2 regions of the Streptomyces sp. NPDC026673 genome follow, and region 1 is predicted to be linked to the other one. Evidence: riboswitches for the same ligand, from Rfam matches in the RefSeq annotation. Region 1 holds a riboswitch; the other holds the start of a gene.
The links. A riboswitch is a leader RNA that binds a small molecule or an ion and turns the genes downstream of it on or off. The one in region 1 is predicted to bind glycine.
Positions count from the first base shown of each region.

Region 1 (5,310 bases):
CGCCTCGGCGACGTCGGCCCGGGTCAGCCGCTCGGCGAGGATCTTCGCGCCCTCCAGGGTGCGGACCTGGCGGTCCTTGAACTCCTCGGTCGCCGCGACCTTGAAGGCGACCGCCTTCGCCGCGATGACGTGCTCCAGCGGGCCGCCCTGCTGGCCGGGGAAGACCGCGGAGTTGATCTTCTTGGCGAGCTCGGCCTTGCACAGGATGACGCCGCCGCGCGGGCCGCCCAGCGTCTTGTGCGTGGTCGTGGTGACGACATCCGCGTACGGCACGGGGGAGGGGTGCAGCCCCGCCGCCACCAGGCCGGCGAAGTGCGCCATGTCGACCATCAGGTACGCGCCGACCTCGTCGGCGATCCGCCGGAAGGCCGCGAAGTCCAGCTGCCGCGGGTACGCGGACCAGCCGGCGATGATCAGCTTCGGACGGGCTTCCTTGGCGAGGCGCTCGACCTCGGCCATGTCGACCTGCCCGGTCTCGGCGTCCACGTGGTAGGCGGCCACGTTGTAGAGCTTGCCGGAGAAATTGATCTTCATGCCGTGGGTCAGGTGCCCGCCGTGGGCGAGGTTCAGACCCAGGATGGTGTCGCCGGGGTTCAGCAGGGCGAACATCGCGGCCGCGTTGGCCTGCGCGCCCGAGTGCGGCTGGACGTTGGCGTGCTCGGCGCCGAAGAGCGCCTTGATCCGGTCGATCGCGAGCTGCTCGACCACGTCGACGTGCTCGCAACCGCCGTAGTAGCGGCGGCCGGGGTACCCCTCGGCGTACTTGTTGGTCAGCACCGAGCCCTGGGCCTGGAGCACCGCGACCGGAGCGAAGTTCTCCGAGGCGATCATCTCCAGGGTGGACTGCTGGCGGTGCAGTTCGGCGTCGACGGCGGCGGCGACGTCGGGGTCGAGCTCGTGGAGGGAGCTGTTGAGAAGCGACATCTGGGGGTCATCCGTCCCGAGGTCGGAGTGGACAGGGCGGTGCGGCGGGGCCGCGGCGTCAGCTGCCGGTGAAGGCGGTGTACTCGTCCGCGGAGAGCAGGTCGGCCGGCTCCTCGGAGATCTTCACCTTGAACAGCCAGCCGCCCTCGAAGGCCGCCGAGTTCACCAGCGAGGGGTCGTTGACGACGTCCTCGTTGACCTCGGTGACCTCGCCGGAGACCGGGGCGTACAGGTCGCTGACCGACTTGGTCGACTCCAGCTCACCGCAGGTCTCACCCGCGGAGACCGTGTCGCCGACGGCCGGGAGCTGGACGTAGACGACATCGCCGAGGGCGTTCGCCGCGTGCTCGGTGATGCCCACCGAGGACACACCGTCCGCGTCGGCGGCCGAGACCCACTCGTGCTCCTTGCTGTAACGCAGCTGCTGGGGGTTGCTCATGGCGTGATTCTCCTGGATGACGGTATGTGCTGGTGAACGGCTGTCTTGACAGGTGGGACGGCTGGGCCGGATGTGACCGGTGCCTCAGCGCTGCCGCTTGTAGAACGGCAGCGCCACCACCTCGTACGGCTCATGCGTACCGCGGATGTCCACGCCCACACCGGAGGCGCCCGGTGCGGCGTGGGCGGCGTCCACGTAGGCCATGGCGATCGGCTTGCCCAGGGTCGGGGACGGGGCGCCGGAGGTGACCTCGCCGACCACCTCGCCGCCGGCCACCACCGGGTAGCCCGCGCGGGGGACCCGGCGGCCCTCGGCGACCAGGCCGACCAGCTTGCGCGGCGGCGCGGCCTCGGCCTTCGCGGCGGCCGCGGTCAGCGCCTCGCGGCCGACGAAGTCACCCGGCTTGTCGAACTTCACGACCCGGCCGAGCCCGGCGTCGAAGGGGGTGAGCGCGGTGGTCAGCTCGTGCCCGTACAGCGGCATGCCCGCCTCCAGGCGGAGCGTGTCGCGGCAGGACAGGCCGCACGGCACCAGGCCGGCGTCCGCGCCCGCCTCGGTCAGCGCCTGCCACAGCTTCTCGGCGTCGCCCGGCGCGACGAACAGTTCGAAACCGTCCTCGCCGGTGTAGCCCGTGCGGGCGATGAGCGCGGAGACGCCGGCGACCGTGCCGGGCAGGCCCGCGTAGTACTTCAGCCCGTCCAGGTCGGCGTCGGTGACCGACTTCAGGATGCCGGGGGACTCCGGGCCCTGGACGGCGATCAGCGCGTACGCGTCCCGGTCGTCGCGGACGGCGGCGTCGAAGCCCGCCGCGCGCTCGGTCACCGCGTCCAGCACGACCTGGGCGTTGGAGGCGTTGGCGACGACCATGTACTCCTCGTCGCCGAGCCGGTAGACGATCAGGTCGTCGAGGATGCCGCCGTCGGGCGCGCAGATCATCGTGTACCGGGCGCGGCCCACGGCCAGCGCCGAGATGTGGCCGACCAGCGCGTGGTCCAACGCCTGGCCGGCGGCCGGACCGGTGACCGTGATCTCGCCCATGTGGGACAGGTCGAAGAGACCGGCCCGGGTCCGCACGGCGGTGTGCTCGTCGCGCTCGCTGGCGTACCGCAGCGGCATGTCCCAGCCCGCGAAGTCGGTCATCGTGGCGCCGAGGGCGCGGTGCAGCGCGTCCAGTGCGGTACGGCGGGGTTCACTCATCGGGCGGGCTCCCAAGGCGAGGAAGAGACAGGTGGGCGATGACGGGGGGCTGGTCCTCCCCATCTGTCATCGGAACCTGAGAGGTTCACCTGGACCCTCCGAGCGGAGGAGTCCCGGCTTGCACCTTGGGTGGGGCGGCACCCCCGTGACCGGGAGGGCTCGCCCGCTTTTCAGATCTGCCTCGAACGCGCGGTATCTGTGCCTGAGAGATTCAAGGGAGGACTTGCTCCTTCGGCGCCCCGCCCGCCGCAGCGGTGCGGAAACTCTCCCGCGCGGCCTCGAACGGCCTATATGAGATTGAGGCCGCCATCATTGCACGGGCGCCCGCCGTTGTCGCGATCGCGTCGCGGATGTCCCGGTCCGGTCCCGATCCGGTAGTAACGCCGCCGTTTCTCTGGGTAGGCAAAGACACAGGATTTACCATTTCTTGAACGTCGGACCCGGAGGGCGAACTGTGCGGTGGCAGAGTGCGTATGCGACGGCCGGGGGTCCGGCCGTATCCCGGCCGGCACCGGCGCGGGCCGGGGAGGCGCGCCGCGGGGGCCGCGCCGTGCGGCCTCGCCGGCTGCTCGATCTGCGGCGGGGGCGGCGGCCGGTGCGCACCCTGCGCTACCCGCCGGGTGACGTCCTGGTCGTCTCCGGCCTGCCGGGCGGAGGCAAGAGCACCCTCATGCGGCGCGCGGCGGGCGGGGCCCGCCTGATCGACTCACAGGACGTCAGGGAGCGCTGGCAGGCCCGGATGCCGCGGCTGTTGCCGTACGCGTTCTACCGCCCCCTGGTGCGGATCGCGCACTACACGGGACTGTGGCGGGCGCTGCGTTCGGGTGACAGCGTCGTACTGCACGACTGCGGCACCCAGCGATGGGTGCGGTCCTGGGTCGCCCGCGACGCGCGGCGGCGCGGACGGGGGATGCACCTGGTCCTGCTGGACGTCCCGGTGCGGACGGCCCTCGACGGCCAGCGCGAGCGCGGCCGGGGGGTGTCCGGGTACGCCATGGCGCGGCACCGCAACGCCTCCCGACGCCTGCTGGCCGAGGCGGAGGCGGGCCGGCTGCCCCGCGCCTGCGCCTCCGCGGTCCTCCTGGACCGTGAAGCGGCCCGGGAGCTCGAGGCCATCGACTTCGACGGCTGAGCGACCGGGCCGCGACACGGAAGGTGCGCTACCGCTACGGAACCTGCTGTTCCTCGGGGGACAGCGGCGCCTCCGGGGACAGCGGCGCCTCGGGGGACAGGGGCGCCTCGTATGCCGGCTCCTGTCCCTGGTCGTTCAGGGGCAGCGGAACCGGAACCGGAAGCGGAAGCGGCAGCGGAAGCGCGCCCGTGAGCAGCTTCGGCACCGCCAGCAGCAGGGCCTGCAGATCGGCGACGACCTGGGCCACGCCGGCCGTCACCCCCGCGAGGTCCTTGGCGACCACCTTGGCCAGCAGATCCGTCACGTCCGCGACCAGCTGGTTGAGCGCGTTCTTGACGTCGGTGACGGCGTCCGCGGCGCCCTGGTCGCCCTCCCCGCCGACCTGAGGGGCGGCCGGGTCCTGGGCCGCCGGGTCGATGACGTCGGGAGATACCGCACCGGCCTGGTCGAGGACCGAGGCCAGCTGCCGGCTCGCCTCCTCCAGACCCCTGCGGAGGTCCTCCAGCTTCGCCGAGTCGGGGCTCTCGGCCTGGGCCTCCTGGGTGACCTTGGCGCCGATGGACAGCGTGTCACCCAGCTTGGCGATGAGTTCGGCGTTGCCCGTGTCCGCCGCCCGGGCGGCGAGGTGCTCGACCTGTGCGGCCGTGGTCCGGGTGGGGGCGTGGGCACTCGCGACACCGCCGGTGAGGCCCATCGTCAGCGCGGCGCAGACCGCCGCCGCTATGAGGGTGGAGTTGATCCTGGTGATGCGCATGTCGAGATATCTCCCAGTTGAGGGTTTTCTCCTTGCTCGTCCTACCTTCGGAGCCGCTGTGACGCTTCGCAACCGGACGATCGCATCGTGTGACGAACGCGGGATGCGGGGGTCGCCGTCGCCCGCCGCCGGATAGGGTTTCCGGGGAGGGCACCACCACAGGAACTTGCGAGGCGAGACGCAGTGAACATCCCGGGGCAGCGGATACCGGACGGCTTCGCCCCGACGGGGCACGGCGTCGGCGGCTGGCCCGCCAACGAACTCGAGGAAGTGCTCTCGGCGGCGCTCGGCGACCCCGGGGCCACGGCCCGCGTCCTGGAGGTGCTCGGCCGCTCGCAGTTGTGGATTCCGCTGCCGAACGGCGGCGGCCCGGACAGCGCCGACCTCGACCTGCCGACGATCGAACTCGACGGCGGCGTGTACGTTCCGGTCTTCACGTCCGAGCAGCAGTTCCTCGCCGCCGGTTCCGGCATGAGCTTCGCGGTCGCCCCCGCCCGCGAGTTCGCCCGCGGGCTGCCCCCGCAGCTGGGGATCGCCGTCAACCCCGGTGGCGCGGTGGGCATTCCGCTCCCGCCCGCCGCCGTGATGGAGCTGTGCCGCACCGACCGCGAACCCGGCACCCCGACCGGCGCCCGGGTCCGGCTGTGGGAACCCTCGCCCGACGAGGAGCCGGTGGACTTCCTGGCCGCCGCCGCGGGCGAGTTCGCCGTCACCCCGGTCGTGCTCTCGGCGCGCCGCGCGCTGGCCAGCGTCGAGGGCGACCCCGCCACGCTGTTCATCGGCGTCGAACTCGACCGCTGGCAGGAGGAGGACCGGGCCGCCGCCATGGCCGCCCTCGGGCGCGCGCTCGGCGCGGCCCCGCTG
Region 1 is NZ_JBEZXR010000005.1:8,687-13,996, forward strand. It holds gene glyA (serine hydroxymethyltransferase) at 1-924, opposite strand, end outside; gene gcvH (glycine cleavage system protein GcvH) at 983-1,363, opposite strand; gene gcvT (glycine cleavage system aminomethyltransferase GcvT) at 1,448-2,560, opposite strand; glycine riboswitch at 2,741-2,841, opposite strand; gene AB0F62_RS05630 (AAA family ATPase) at 3,111-3,692, shown strand; gene AB0F62_RS05635 (hypothetical protein) at 3,727-4,446, opposite strand; gene AB0F62_RS05640 (enhanced serine sensitivity protein SseB) at 4,636-5,310, shown strand, end outside.

Region 2 (5,310 bases), on a different contig from region 1:
GCGATGTCGCGGCCGACGCGGGCTCGGCCCAGCCGGCCCCGTCGGATCTGCTCATCCCGCTGGCCCCGGCCCCGCCGGGGATCGCCGCGCACCGCATGCACCGGCTCTCGGACCTGGTGCCGGTGCTCACCCTGCGGCTGGCTCCGCCACCACTGCTCGGCACCACCGCCTGAGGCTCCCGGCTGGGGCGACACGCATACGCCTCCGTGACCGTCCGGTCACGGAGGCGTTGCATTGTCCGGGCAACCGCCCGCCAGAGTGAAAGCGTCACCAACTATCGAGGACAGCTCACGCGAAATCCCTGCGGAAATCCCTCAGTAGAGCAACACTGGGACCGACCGACTGAACGGGGGAGCGGCATGACTGAGGTTCCTACCCAAAGCAGCCGTACTTCACACCACTCGCAGCGAAAGACGTCGTCCATGTGCCCGCACCAGCCGCAGTGTCCGTCCGCCGCCAGCCCCGACCGCGAGGCCGCCCACATCATGGCGAGCCACCCCGAGCAGGGCTGGAGCCTGCTCTGCAACGGCGTCCTGCTCTTCGAGGACACCGGTGAACTCCTCCCCGACGGACAGATCATCGCCCCGCACCGCCCGCTCGGCAGCGAGCACGTCGTCACCGCGGCCTGACCCGCGGCGCCGGAAACGACACAGGGCCGACCCCGCTGGAACAGCGGGGCCGACCCTTGAGCGTCAACCGCCCTTACGCGTCGTACTCGTCCAGCGGCGGGCAGGAGCAGACCAGGTTGCGGTCGCCGAAGGCGCCGTCGATGCGGCGGACCGGCGGCCAGTACTTGTCGGCGGCCGACACTCCGGCCGGGAACACCGCCTCCTCACGGGAGTACGGGTGGTCCCAGTCGCCGCCCAGCGCCGCGGCCGTGTGCGGGGCGTTGCGCAGCGGGTTGTCCTCCGCGGGCCACTCCCCCGAGCCGACGCGCTCGATCTCGGCGCGGATCGCGATCATCGTGTCGCAGAACCGGTCCAGCTCCGCGAGGTTCTCGCTCTCCGTCGGCTCGATCATCAGCGTCCCGGCCACCGGGAACGACATCGTCGGCGCGTGGAAGCCGTAGTCGATCAGGCGCTTGGCGACGTCGTCGACCGTCACGCCGGTCTCCTTCGTCAGCGGGCGCAGGTCGATGATGCACTCGTGCGCGACCAGCCCGCCCGGACCGGTGTAGAGCACCGGGTAGTGCGGCTCCAGGCGCTTGGCGATGTAGTTCGCACCGAGCACCGCGACCTGGGTGGCGCGCTTGAGGCCCTCGCCGCCCATCAGCCGGACGTACGCCCACGAGATCGGCAGGATGCCCGCCGAGCCCCACGGCGCGGCCGAGATCGGGCCGACGCCCGTCTCCGGGCCCGCGGACGGCTGGAGCGGGTGGTTGGGCAGGTACGGGGCGAGGTGGGCGCGGACCGCGACCGGGCCGACGCCGGGGCCGCCGCCGCCGTGCGGGATGCAGAAGGTCTTGTGCAGGTTCAGGTGCGAGACGTCGCCGCCGAAGTGGCCGGGCTGCGCAAGTCCCACCAGGGCGTTGAGGTTCGCGCCGTCCACGTACACCTGGCCGCCCGCGTCGTGCACCGCGGCGCAGATGTCGCCGATGTGCTCCTCGAAGACACCGTGCGTGGAGGGGTAGGTGACCATGAGGACCGAGAGCTCGTCGCGGTACTGCTCGATCTTGGCGCGCAGGTCCTCGACGTCGACCTCGCCGTCGCCGGCGGTCTTCACGACCACGACCTTCATGCCGGCCATCACGGCGCTGGCCGCGTTGGTGCCGTGCGCCGAGGACGGGATGAGGCAGACCGTGCGCTGGGTGTCGCCGTTGGCGCGGTGGTAGGCGCGGACGGCGAGCAGGCCGGCCAGCTCGCCCTGGGAGCCGGCGTTCGGCTGCAGGCTCACCTTGTCGTAGCCGGTGACCTCGGCGAGGCGCTCCTCCAGCTCACGGATCAGGGTGAGGTAGCCCTCGGCCTGGTCGGCCGGCGCGAAGGGGTGCATCGCGCCGAACTCGGGCCAGGTGACCGGCTCCATCTCGGTGGTCGCGTTGAGCTTCATGGTGCAGGAGCCCAGCGGGATCATGCCGCGGTCCAGCGCGTAGTCGCGGTCGGCGAGGCGGCGCAGGTAGCGCAGCATCGCGGTCTCGGAGCGGTGCTGGTGGAAGACCGGGTGGGTCAGGTAGTCCACGCCGCGCTCCAGGGCGGCGGGCAGCGCGTCCTCGGTGGCCGCGTCGAGGGCCTCGATGTCGGCGGTGACGCCGAAGGCGCCCCAGACGGCGGCCAGGTCGGCACGGCCGGTGGTCTCGTCGCAGGCGACACCGACCAGGTCGGCGTCGACCTGGCGCAGGTTGACACCGGCCTCGCGGGCGGCGGCCACGACCTCGGCGGCACGGCCGGGCACCCGGGCGGTGAGGGTGTCGAAGAAGGCGCCGGTGGTCACCTCGACGCCGCCGGCGCGCAGGCCCGCGGCGAGGATCGCGGCGTAGCGGTGGGTGCGGCGGGCGATCTGCGCGAGGCCGTCCGGGCCGTGGTAGACCGCGTACATGCCCGCCATGACCGCGAGCAGCACCTGGGCGGTGCAGATGTTGCTGGTGGCCTTCTCGCGGCGGATGTGCTGCTCGCGGGTCTGCAGGGCCAGGCGGTACGCCTTGTCGCCGTCGGCGTCGACGGAGACGCCGACGAGGCGGCCGGGCAGGCTGCGGGCGTGGGCCTCGCGGACGGCCATGTAACCGGCGTGCGGGCCGCCGAAGCCCATCGGGACGCCGAAGCGCTGGGTGGTGCCGACCGCGATGTCCGCGCCGAGCTCGCCGGGCGAGGTGAGCACGGTCAGGGCGAGCAGGTCGGCGGCGACGGTGACGATCGCGCCGAGCTCGTGGGCCTGCTCGACGACGGGCCGAAGGTCGCGGACCGCGCCGGAGGCACCCGGGTACTGCAGCAGCACGCCGAAGACGCCGCGCTCGGCGACGTCCGCGGGGATGCCGTCGCTCAGGTCGGCGACGACGACCTCGACGCCGGTGGGCTCGGCGCGGGTCTCGATCACGGCGACGGTCTGCGGGAAGGTGTCGGCGTCGACCAGGAAGACGCCCTGCTTGACCTTCCCGACCCGGCGGGCGAGGGCCATCGCCTCGGCCGCCGCGGTGCCCTCGTCGAGCAGCGAGGCGCCGGAGGTGGGCAGCCCGGTGAGGTCGGCGACGACCGTCTGGAAGTTGAGCAGCGCCTCCAGCCGGCCCTGGGAGATCTCCGGCTGGTAGGGCGTGTACGCCGTGTACCAGGCGGGGTTCTCCATGACGTTGCGCAGGATGACCGGCGGGGTGAAGGTGCCGTGGTAACCGAGGCCGATCATGGGCCGCAGCACCTGGTTGCGGTCGGCGAGGGAGCGCAGCTCCGCCAGCACCTCGGGCTCGGTGCGGGCGTCGGGCAGCCGGAGCGCCTCGGCGCTCTTGATGGTGTCCGGTACGGCTGCGGCGGTGAGCTCGTCCAGCGAGCCGTAGCCGACCTGCGCGAGCATCTTGGCCTGCGCACCGGCGTCGGGCCCGATGTGGCGCTGCTCGAAGGGGATGCCGCGCTCCAGCTCGGAGAGTGGGATGCGGTTGGCGGTCATCTGCGGAGGCCTCCTGGTCTGACGCGACACGGCCTCCCCCTCTGTCATCTGAACCTGAGAGCTTCACCGCCCCGCAACAGCCGGGGCGGCTTTCACCGTCGGTGAGGAAGCGGCCGCGCACGGTGTGTGCCGCCCTTCCTGCTTTCCAGAGTGACCTCACCCATGCGGTACGGATGCCTGAGAGATTCCGGGGAGGGTTTGCTCCTTCGGCGCCCGACGGGCGGTTCCCCGCGTCGTCAGGACTCTCCCGCAAGGGGTCAGCAGCCGCTGTCAGCGTACCAGCGCGGTCCGGGGATGGGTCATGTGACAGCCGCCACCTTTCGTGCCTAAATAGGATTAATCGCGACCAGTTGGAGGGACCGTGCAGACCGGTATCGATCCGCGCAGCCTCATCGGACGCAGGGCCTTCGACCGCAACGGGATGAAGATCGGCACCGTCGACGAGGTGTACCTCGACGACGCCACCGGGGAGCCCGAATGGGCGGCGGTGCGCACCGGACTGTTCAGCCGCGACGCGTTCGTCCCGCTGGAGCCGAGTGAGTTCACCGGGGAAGAGCTGCGCGTCCCGTTCGACAAGGCACTGATCAAGGACGCCCCGGACTTCGGCGTGGGCCGGCATCTCTCCCCCGAGCAGGAGCTGCAGCTCTACCACCACTACGGCATGAGCGGTCCGGCGCTGTCCGGTCCGCTGCCGGAGCCGCCGCCGGACCGCGACTTCGGCACGCTGGCCGGCGACAGCTGACGCGGGGGCGGTCCCGGCGGCTCCGCCGACACCAGCGGCAGCGGCTCGGACGGCTCCAGATCCGGGTCGGCCACCGCGAAGGTGCGCACCCGGCCCGGCCCGGCGGAGCCCGGCTCCTCGAAGCGGACGGTGACCCTGCCGACCCCGCTGCCCTGTACCCACCCGGCGCCGTACTCGGTGTGCCGTACGTCCTGCCCCGGCACCCAGCGCCGCTCGGCCCGCCCCGGCTCCACGGCCGACCCCGCGGACGGCGCCGCCTCCTCCTCGGAAGGTCCGGCCTCCTCGTCGGCGGCGCTCTCCTCCCGCTCCGCGGCCTGGGCGAACAGGTCCTCCTGCGTGAAGTCGGCGAGGCCCGCGACACCGACGCCGAGCAGGCGCACGCCGCCGGTGGTGTCGACGGCCTCCAGCAGCCGCGCCGCGGTCTCGCGGACGACCGCGAGGTCGTCGGTCGGGGCCCGCAGGGTCTCCGAGCGCGTGAGCGTCGTGAAGTCGTACCGCCGCACCTTCAGCACGATCGTGCGGCCGGAGCGCCCCGCCGAGCGCAGCCTGCGCACGCAGCGGTCGGCCAGCCGGTCGACCTCCAGACGGACCCGAACGCGGTCGGTGAGGTCGACGTCGAAGGTGTCCTCGACGGAGATCGACTTGTGCTCGCGGTCGGCGACCACCGGCCGCTCGTCGATCCCCAGGGCCATGCCGTGCACATGGGCGCCGTGCGCCTTGCCGAGCAGCCGGACGAGCTCGGCCTCCCCCGCCTCCACGACCTCGCCCACGGTCGCGATGCCCGCCCGCCGCAGATGCTCCGCCGTGGCCGGGCCCACGCCGGGCAGCGTGCGCACCTGCATGGGCGCCAGGAGCCCGCGCTCGGTGCCCGGCTCGATGAGCACCAGCCCGTCCGGCTTCGCCTGCTCCGAGGCGATCTTGGCGAGCAGTTTGGAGCCGGCGAGCCCCACCGAGCCGGTGAGCCCGGTCGCCGCCCGGAT
Region 2 is NZ_JBEZXR010000105.1:9,639-14,948, reverse strand. It holds gene AB0F62_RS38995 (hypothetical protein) at 1-173, shown strand, start outside; gene AB0F62_RS38990 (DUF5999 family protein) at 423-629, shown strand; gene gcvP (aminomethyl-transferring glycine dehydrogenase) at 703-3,588, opposite strand; glycine riboswitch at 3,744-3,848, opposite strand; gene AB0F62_RS38980 (PRC-barrel domain-containing protein) at 3,950-4,330, shown strand; gene AB0F62_RS38975 (DNA polymerase IV) at 4,243-5,310, opposite strand, start outside.
Region 2: linked by a shared signal. The riboswitch ahead of gcvP (aminomethyl-transferring glycine dehydrogenase) and the one ahead of gcvT (glycine cleavage system aminomethyltransferase GcvT) in region 1 are both predicted to bind glycine.